Linked DNA regions of Flammeovirga agarivorans. Each later gene encodes a partner of the first gene's protein in a complex. Links are inferred from orthologs where the notes say so. Each region holds a gene or a part of one and is shown on either strand. Other genes may lie near its edges.

Region 1 (5,165 bases):
TATGTTAAACCTCACCTCAAGAATATATTTTTTTGAGATGGTGTGAATTTTGCAACCGGTTTAAACGACTAATACTAATAAGTCGAACAGGTAATACTAATAACATTTCTTACAACTAGATTTTTTTATTTTGAGATTAGCATCAATTGACATCGGCTCGAATGCCATTCGTTTTCAAGTTGTAACAACACATGAAGGTAAAACTGGCGGAACAGTTTTTAAAAAAATTGACTATATGAGATTTCCATTGCGTTTAGGAACAGATGTTTTTAATGCTGGAAAAATCTTAAGACCAACAGAAGAGAAGTTTGTTAAACTCATGAGAGTATTCGCAACATTACTCGATCTTTATGAAGTCAATGATTATATAGCATGTGCTACTTCTGCAATGAGAGAAGCAAGTAATGGAAAGGAAATAGTAGAAAGAGTATACTATAAAGATGGTTTGCGTGTAGACATTATAGATGGCTCTATAGAGGCTCAAATGATCTCACTTGCATTAGGAAAATATATCCCAATGGGAAATGTAATTCATATTGATGTAGGTGGAGGTAGTACTGAACTGAATCTATACAGACATAAAACTAAGGTAGCATCTAGATCATTTAAGATGGGTAGTGTACGTAAATTGAACAAAGAAGAACGTACAAACATGTTTGATATTATTCGCCATTGGTACGAGCAGTCGTCTGCACCTTATTTTAACAGAGAGGAAGAAGTTATAGCCATTGGGACTGGAGGAAATATTAATAAGCTTTTTAACCTTTCGAAGCAAAAGAAGAGTGAAGATAAGATTACCTATCTATCCGAGCTTAGGAAAATTAGAGCTTGGTTGGAAGAGTTTACTTTTGAAGAAAGAGTAAAGAAACTGAGGCTCAATGAAGATAGGGCAGATGTTATTATCCCTGCGGCAAGAATTTATACAAATGTAATGGATATTGCTGGAGCCGAGAAGATCATTGTTCCAGGAGTAGGGTTAAAGGATGGTGTTTTGCATTATCTAATGAAGGAAAGAGGTTATAAGCCTAATCAATAATCAATAAAAAAGCCATCGTAGATGAATACGATGGCTTTTTTATTGAGTCTTATCTTACCCTTAAGGTTCGACCAACTCGTAATGTTGTTCTCTTCGACATGCCGTTAAGTCTGCATATTTTAGAAATACTAGTACCATATTTTCTGCTGATTTTCCATAACGAATCTCCGGGTCTTATACGGTGATAAACACTCTTCTTCGATTCAATTAATAACTCATAGTTTTTCGCTGTGAGGTCAAAATCTGCAGGGATATCTATTTCTTGGTTTGCAAAGTCAACCATATCAGATGGGTTAAACCCATAACCTTGATATCTGATTTCAAAATGTAGGTGTGGTCCGGTACTTCTACCAGTATTGCCGCCGAGTCCAATTACTTCACCAGCTTTAACCTCCTGACCTGCTCTTACTATATATCTACTCATATGGCCGTAAAGAGTTTCAAGACCATTTTTATGTCTTACCATTACGTAATAACCATAACCTCTTCTATTGTATTTGGCAATTCTTACGACACCATCAAACATCGATCGGATAGAATCACCGATAGCAACTTTAACATCGACACCGTGGTGAAACCTCCATCTTCTAAAACCATACTTAGAAGTGACTCTTTGTGGTTGATCTAGTGGGTATGCCCATTGCGTACTTGACGCTGTAGAATCATATAAATGAAGCTGTACGCTATCTGATAATACTTTAGATGAGATATTGTAAGGATTTACATTCCAGTTGTCCCAACTTTTATAATAGTCGAAGCCATTTAAATAGACAGCATCAACAAATTTTCCAGGTTGAATCTCTACTAAACTTTGGCATTGCTCAGTAGAATTCAAATTAATTCTTTGGTAGGGTGTTGGTAAGTTTTCAATTGCCTTATCTGTAGCACACGCAATTTCACCATTTGAAAGTAGGAAAGTGGAGATAGCCTCTTCTGTCTCTTCATTTAATGAAGTTATGGCAACATTTTCTTGTTTTTTTTCTTTGCCTTTAAACAGCTTTTTGAAAAAGCCTTGTCCATTAGCACTGCTTGAAAGTAAACATAGTGAAAAAAATGTGATAGCTATCGAAGTCTTTTGTTTTGATAATTTAAAGTTTAAAAACATGGTAACTTTACATCGTTAAGCAAACCAGATCAATCCTGTTTGCTTATAAATTTAATATTGATCTTACAACAATACTAAAGAAACACTTAAAAGACAATTCATTAACTTAAGTATTCTTCGAGATTAACGTATTTTTTTACTTCCCCGATAAATACAAAAAAGCGTTACCATATTTTTTATGATAACGCTTTCGTTTTATTCTATGATAATACAGACTAGTCTTCTAACTCTGTTAAGTATCTTTCTGCTTCTAATGCCGCCATACAGCCTGTACCCGCAGCAGTTACTGCTTGTCTGTAAACAGTGTCCTGAACATCACCCGCAGCAAAAACACCTTTAATATTTGTTTTTGTGCTATCAGGTTTAGTAACAAGATATCCAGCATCGTCCATGTCTAACTGACCCTTGAAGATATCAGTATTAGGTTTGTGACCGATAGCAACGAAGAAACCTGTAACATCAATTACACTTTCTTCATTGGTTTTGTTGTTGATTACTTTTACACCTTCAACAGCATCACCACCAAGAACTTCTAAAGTTTCAGAGTTCCAGTGAATTTCGATGTTCTCTTTCTTGATTACACGGTCTTGCATGATTTTAGACGCTCTCATCTCATCACGACGAACAATCATGTGAACCTTTGAACAAAGGTTAGATAAATAGTGAGCTTCTTCACAAGCAGAATCACCTGCACCAACAACAGCAACTTCTTGGCCTCTGTAGAAGAAACCATCACAAACTGCACAAGCAGAAACACCTGCACCATTTAAACGAGTTTCAGATTCTAATCCTAACCATTTTGCTGAAGCACCTGTTGAAATAATAATAGTATCAGCTGTAATTTCGGTTTCTTCATCCACTACTGCTGTATGAGGGCCATTATCACTTAATTGAACAGAAGTAACTAAACCCGTACGGATATCAGTACCAAAGCGAGTAGCTTGTTCCTGCATCTCCATCATCATTTGTGGGCCCATAATTCCTTTAGGGTAACCTGGGAAGTTTTCAACGTCATTTGTAATTGTCAACTGACCACCTGGTTGAGGACCTTGATATAATACTGGAGCTAGGTTCGCTCTTGAAGCATAAATTGCTGCTGTGTAACCTGCAGGACCTGACCCGATAATAAGGGTTTTTACGTGTTCCTTAGACATAATATGTTTTTGTTTATTAAATGCTAAATCTAAAAATAATAACTGTAGTACCTATGAGATAAATCTTTTTTGACAATTTCAAGAATTACTCTTCCTCTAATTTTTGAAAGAATTTTACTGAAATCTTTCGGGTCTTCAAGTGGATACCTGTTAATTGAAACGAGGATCATTCCTTTCTTTAAACCCATCTCTTTGATTAGCCCATTGTCAGATACTTCTTCTATTTTGATACCTGTAGAAAGCCCAAGCTTGGATTGCTCCAATTTGGAAAGCGCCGTAAATTTAGCACCAATTTCTTTGGCATCGTAGATATTTTTCTCTGAAATATTAGTTGTTCCGTCAATATTCGTTAAAACAACTGATTTTTCTATTTCTTTATTCTCTCTGATGATTGATAAAGTTATCTTATCTCCTGGTACGTAATAACTTAATTGTTCATCATAAGCAGCTTCAGAATCAATTTTGAAATTATCGATAGATGTAATAACATCACCGACTTTAAGATTGTTTTTCTCAGCTGCACCTCCTTCAATTTTTGTGATTACAACACCTTGTATATCCGTTAATTGAAGTTTTTCTGCTATATCTTCATCGACTTCTTTGATACTAGCCCCAAGAAATGCTTTTTGAACTTCTCCATATTTCTTTAGATCATTCACAACCTTGGCAACAATATCTGAAGGGACAGCGAAGCCATAACCTGCGTAACTTCCAGTTTTTGATAAAATAGCAGTATTAATACCTACTAAATCACCATGCATGTTTACCAAAGCACCACCACTATTACCAGGGTTAATTGCTGCATCTGTCTGTATAAAAGACTCGATAGGAAATACATCATTCATAATACCTATCTTTCTACCTTTTGCACTTACAATACCAGCAGTAACAGTACTTGTTAGATTAAATGGATTTCCTACTGCTAATACCCAATCACCAACTCTAACCGCTTTAGAAGAAGCGATCTGTATGGCAGGAAGGTTGTCCTTTTCAATCTTTAATAAAGCAATATCTGTTGATGGATCAATACCAATTAACTTTGCCTGATAAGATCTTTTATCATAAATCACTTCAATTTTATTCGCTCCTTTAACCACATGGTTGTTTGTGACGATATATCCATCATTAGTGAAAATAACCCCAGAACCTGAACCAACCGCAACATCTGATTGACCTTGTGATGGTGTGTTGAAAAATAATTCCATCCATGTTCTTCTATTACTATACCTGCCTTTTACATAAGTGACAATATAGACTACAGACTTTGTACTTGCAGAGGCAGCCTCAGCAAATGATGGTAAGGATGATATGTCGTTAGTAATAGTTTTCTTATAAGAAGATGTTTCTTCTGATGATCGTATTATAGGTGTATCTTCAGTAATAACATTGGATGCAAAACTGAAATCTTCTTGAGGCGTCGGCTGGTAGATATATTGTGTGTACAAAAATGCTCCAGCTAGACCACTCAATACGCTAATTAAAGTAGTAAGAAGTGTTCGTTTCATTTTCTGTTATTTTTTATGACTACAATATCAAGAAAAGTGCCTTTGCCGATATTATGACAGATTGACATAAGATTGCCAAAATACCTTGATGTTTTGTTGCAACAACTTCTGTAAAAGTTGCTGATTATTGCACTCAACTTGTATTTCTACAAGGTCTGATATTTCTTTTTGAACCATTTCTAAGTGGTGTAAATTTTGCTCTGATATGAGTATAGAATCTACACCTGCATGGTTAACTACTTGAATAATTTTTTGTATTTCGTCTTGATTGATTTCTGTTTTAGGTAATCGAAGTGTAATCAGAGTTTCTTTTTCATGTGCTGTTTGCGTCAATTGTAAAAACTCTATTTTACACCAAGTTGAGT
Region 2 (4,087 bases), on another replicon or contig:
GATAAAGCAAAGCAATTAGATGTAGAAGGGCATTATTTCCCTAAATCTGCTTTTAGTGATGATACTGTTCTAACTTTCCTAAAGGATGAAAAAGTAGAATATGTAATTCTTGCTGGTTTCTTACTCCTAGTTCATGAAAATATTTTAAACCAATTTGAAAACAAGGTGATCAACATACACCCAGCCTTATTACCAAATTATGGAGGAAAAGGAATGTATGGTTTAAATGTTCACCAAGCTGTTGTTGCAAACAAAGAAAAAGTATCTGGTATTACCATCCACTATTGTAATGCTAAATATGATGAAGGGCAATATATTTTGCAAGCGACTACAGCCATCGATGAAAACGACACACCAGAAGAAGTTGCATCCAAAGTTCTTAAGTTAGAACACTTTTATTTCCCAAGGGTTATTGAACAATTACTTGGTTAAAGAAAATTAAAGATCAATTTTAAGAGTAATAGTTTTCATCTATTATTTTTGTCAAATCACATTCAATATAAAAGAGAAATGGGAAGAGCTTTTGAATTTAGAAAAGGAAGAAAATTAAAAAGATGGGCACATATGGCAAAAACGTTTACTCGTTTGGGTAAAGATATTGTCATTGCAATTAAAGAAGGTGGTTCTTCAGATCCAGATACAAACTCTAGACTTCGTGCAGTTTTACAAAACTGTAAAGCAGAGAACATGCCTAAAGACAACATTGATCGTGCAATAAAGAGAGCAACGGATAAAGATACTTCAAATTATGATGAGCGTTTATTCGAAGGATACGCTCCACATGGTATTGCAGTATTAGTTGAGACGGCAACAGATAATAATAACAGAACTGTAGCCAATGTACGTAGCTATTTTAATAAGGTGAATGGTAGTTTAGGTACTTCAGGCTCAGTTGAATTTATGTTCGATCATAAATGTCACTTCAATGTAAAGAAAACAGAAGATCTTGATGTTGAAGAACTTGAGCTTGAACTTATCGACTTCGGTGCTGAAGAAGTTTTCGTTGAAGGTGAAGGAGAAGAAGAGCAAGTTGTGATCTATGGTGAATTCTCAAACTTCGGTTCATTACAAAAGGCTTTAGAAGAAGGTGGTTATGAAATCATCAAGTCAGGTCTTGAGAGAATTCCTACTGTTACAAAGGAATTAAACGAAGAGCAACAAGCAGAAGTAGATAAACTTTTAGAAAAGCTTGAAGAAGATGATGATGTACAAAATGTATATCACACAATGGCATAAATTAGTTTATCCTAAGTATAAAATAAGGGCTACTCTTTCTAAAAGAGTAGCCCTTATTTATAAATAAAAGAGGCTGTCTCAACTTTTTAATAAGTTTTGAGACAGCCTCTTTTCATTTCTGAGTTATAATTGAATTATAACTGAGCAGAAATTTTACCAGCGATTTCAGCTTTGCTAGCAGCACCAACGTGCTTATCTACAGCTTCACCGTTTTTGAATACCAACATTGTTGGGATAGAACGGATACCAAACTTAGCTGCAGCTTGAGGGTTAGCATCAACATCTAACTTACCGATTACAGCGTCAGTCATTTCTGTAGCCAATTCTTCGATAATTGGAGACATCATTAAACAAGGTCCACACCAAGTTGCCCAAAAGTCTACTAATACTGGTTTATCTGAATTTAATACTACTTCGTCGAAGTTAGCATCTGTGATTTCTACTGCTTTTCCCATTTTTTAAATAAGATTAAGTTACATATGAACAAATTATCATCTGTTCAACCGTTTATAATAACGTAACAGATTTTATTTGGTTGCACAAATGTAGTAAAAGATTATTCATTTACCCAAGTAACTTTCTCAGATAAATCACCTCTCTTCCCTTCTTTTTTTGTAGTTGCCACTTTACCAATGTAAAACAGTCCTAAAAACTCATCATCTGTGTTGAGACCAAAGAATTCTCTTGATGCTTTAAACTTGACCATTCCACCTGTACTCCAATATCCACCATAACCCATAGCCGTTACAGTTAAGGCCATATTTTGTACAGCACATGCTACTGCTTCAATTTCTTCTACTTTTGGAATTTTAGCATTATTACCTCTCTTCATTTTTATAGCAATCACATGAGAAGACTGAAGGGGTAATTTTACCAATTTTTCATACCTCGCCTGTTGAAATTCTTCCTCAGGAGTATTGTCTTTATACACTTCACCTTGAATTTGAGAAAGTGTCTTTAAACCTTCTCCTGAAAAAACTGTGAATCTCCAAGGTTCTGTTAATCCATGGTTTGGAGCCCAGTTTGCATTCTCAAGTATCTCCAATATATCTTCTTTAGGTATCTCACCCTCAATAAATTCATGTGGAAAGAAGGATCTCCTATTTCTTATCAGCTCTGAAATTTTGTTCTGCATAGTATTATTGATGTTTATTTGTCAAAATTAACACAGATTTATGCGATTTCAACTCAAAAAGTACTAGAAATTATAACATGTTACATTACTTTTGTGTTATCATACGAAAAAACACGCTTTCATCATTTTATTATCTAGACACAACTAACTCATACAAAACATATAAATATTCGTAACTATGGTTGACACATCAACAGTTAATTTTCAGGACACTAAAACAGCGTTTGAGTGGAGAAATGATGCCGAATTAAGAAAGACTTACGCGCTTTTTGCCATGATGGGTTCTCCAGCATTGGTTAAATTGGGTACCTCTGCACTAAACTTTGCATTCGCTTTGAGATTACCCATCAAAGGTATCGTAAAGAAAACTTTGTTCAGACAGTTCTGTGGAGGTGAAAATATTGAAGATAGTGCAAATACTATTGGCGTACTAGGTAAGTACAACATTGGTTCTATACTAGATTATTCCGTTGAAGGAGCTGAAACTGATAAAAGCTTCGATCAAACCGTTGAAGAAATCTTAAAAACCATCGAAGAATCTTCTAAGGACAAAAACATCCCCTTTTCTGTTTTTAAACTAACAGGTATTGCAAAAATCAGCTTACTAGAGAAAGTTCACGCAAAAGAAACTCTAACTACTGATGAACAAGAACAATGGGAAAAAGTAGTCAAAAGAGTTGAGCTACTTTGTGAAACCGCTTATCAAAAAGATGTAAGAATCTTTATTGATGCTGAAGAAACTTGGATGCAAGGTCCTGTTGATGAATTAGCATTAGAAATGATGCGTAGATTCAACAAAGAAAAAGCTATTGTATATAATACATACCAAATGTATTTACATAGCAAATTGGCTCAGTTAAAAGAAGATTTTGAAAGAGCAGAAACAGAAGGTTTTATCCTAGGTGTGAAATTAGTACGTGGAGCATACATGGAGAAAGAAGCAGCAAGAGCACAAAAAATGAATTACCGCAATCCTGTACAACCTTCTAAAGAGGCTACTGATAAAGATTACGATGCTGCTCTTGAATATATTATGGAGAACCATAAAGGCTTTGCTTTATGCGCTGGATCACATAATGAGAAATCAAATCTACTATTAGTAGAATTATTAAATAGATATGGTATTACTACTGACCACCCGAATTTCTTTTTCGCTCAATTGTTCGGTATGAGTGATCATATCTCTTTTAATTTATCTCATGCAGGATACAATGTAGCAAAGTATCTTCCATATGGGCCTGTAAAAGAAGCACTCCCTTACCTTTTCAGAAGAGCGGAAGAAAATACTTCAGTAGCAGGACAAGCAAGTAGAGAACTTACATTAGTTCAAAACGAGTTAAAGAGAAGAAGTCAAAAGTAGTATAAACTCTACTTTAGGAATAAAGAAAAACTCTTAGATCTATTATTCGGATAGATTTAAGAGTTTTTTTTACACCTAATCGCGAAATATTTACATCTTTTTTAAGATTTTTAATATATTGTGAATCGAATCGGGTGAATAACAATTTTTTATAATATTATCGTTTAAAATGAAAGCTAAACTTCTTTTTTTAATTGTTGGTTTATTCTTCTTAGTGGGTGCTCATCATTATATTACAGGCACCAATCACTCCACTAAAAAAGTACAAGAAGCTAAACTAACATCGAAGTCATTATCTGAAGTAAGCAATACAATTGATTAATTTTTTAATACTTGTAATGCTGATACTTTAGAAA

The links.
Region 2: the proteins of trxB (region 1) and trxA are in contact, whole or in part, in a crystal structure (PDB 1F6M), measured with the Escherichia coli proteins. The link is inferred for Flammeovirga agarivorans from one-to-one orthologs.

What each region holds. Positions count from the first base shown.
Region 1 is NZ_JABAIL010000002.1:543,876-549,040, reverse strand. Bases 1,327-4,257 are described here. They hold trxB (thioredoxin-disulfide reductase), read right to left. Parts: upstream 3,296-4,257; coding sequence 2,357-3,295; downstream 1,327-2,356. Other genes in these bases: HGP29_RS06990 (trypsin-like peptidase domain-containing protein), read right to left, coding at 3,325-4,257; HGP29_RS07000 (M23 family metallopeptidase), read right to left, coding at 1,327-2,141. In the rest of the region: HGP29_RS07005 (Ppx/GppA phosphatase family protein), read left to right, coding at 131-1,036; more of HGP29_RS07000, read right to left, coding at 1,086-1,326; more of HGP29_RS06990, read right to left, coding at 4,258-4,800; HGP29_RS06985 (beta/alpha barrel domain-containing protein), read right to left, coding at 4,852-5,165.
Region 2 is NZ_JABAIL010000004.1:654,322-658,408, forward strand. What follows is about bases 32-2,823. They hold trxA (thioredoxin), read right to left. Parts: upstream 1,692-2,823; coding sequence 1,371-1,691; downstream 32-1,370. Other genes in these bases: purN (phosphoribosylglycinamide formyltransferase), read left to right, coding at 32-432; HGP29_RS15570 (YebC/PmpR family DNA-binding transcriptional regulator), read left to right, coding at 511-1,236; HGP29_RS15580 (nitroreductase family protein), read right to left, coding at 1,793-2,371; HGP29_RS15585 (proline dehydrogenase family protein), read left to right, coding at 2,550-2,823. Also shown: more of purN, read left to right, coding at 1-31; more of HGP29_RS15585, read left to right, coding at 2,824-3,731; HGP29_RS15590 (hypothetical protein), read left to right, coding at 3,901-4,053; HGP29_RS15595 (ABC transporter permease), read right to left, coding at 4,050-4,087. UniProt on the Escherichia coli protein: Participates in various redox reactions through the reversible oxidation of its active center dithiol to a disulfide and catalyzes dithiol-disulfide exchange reactions.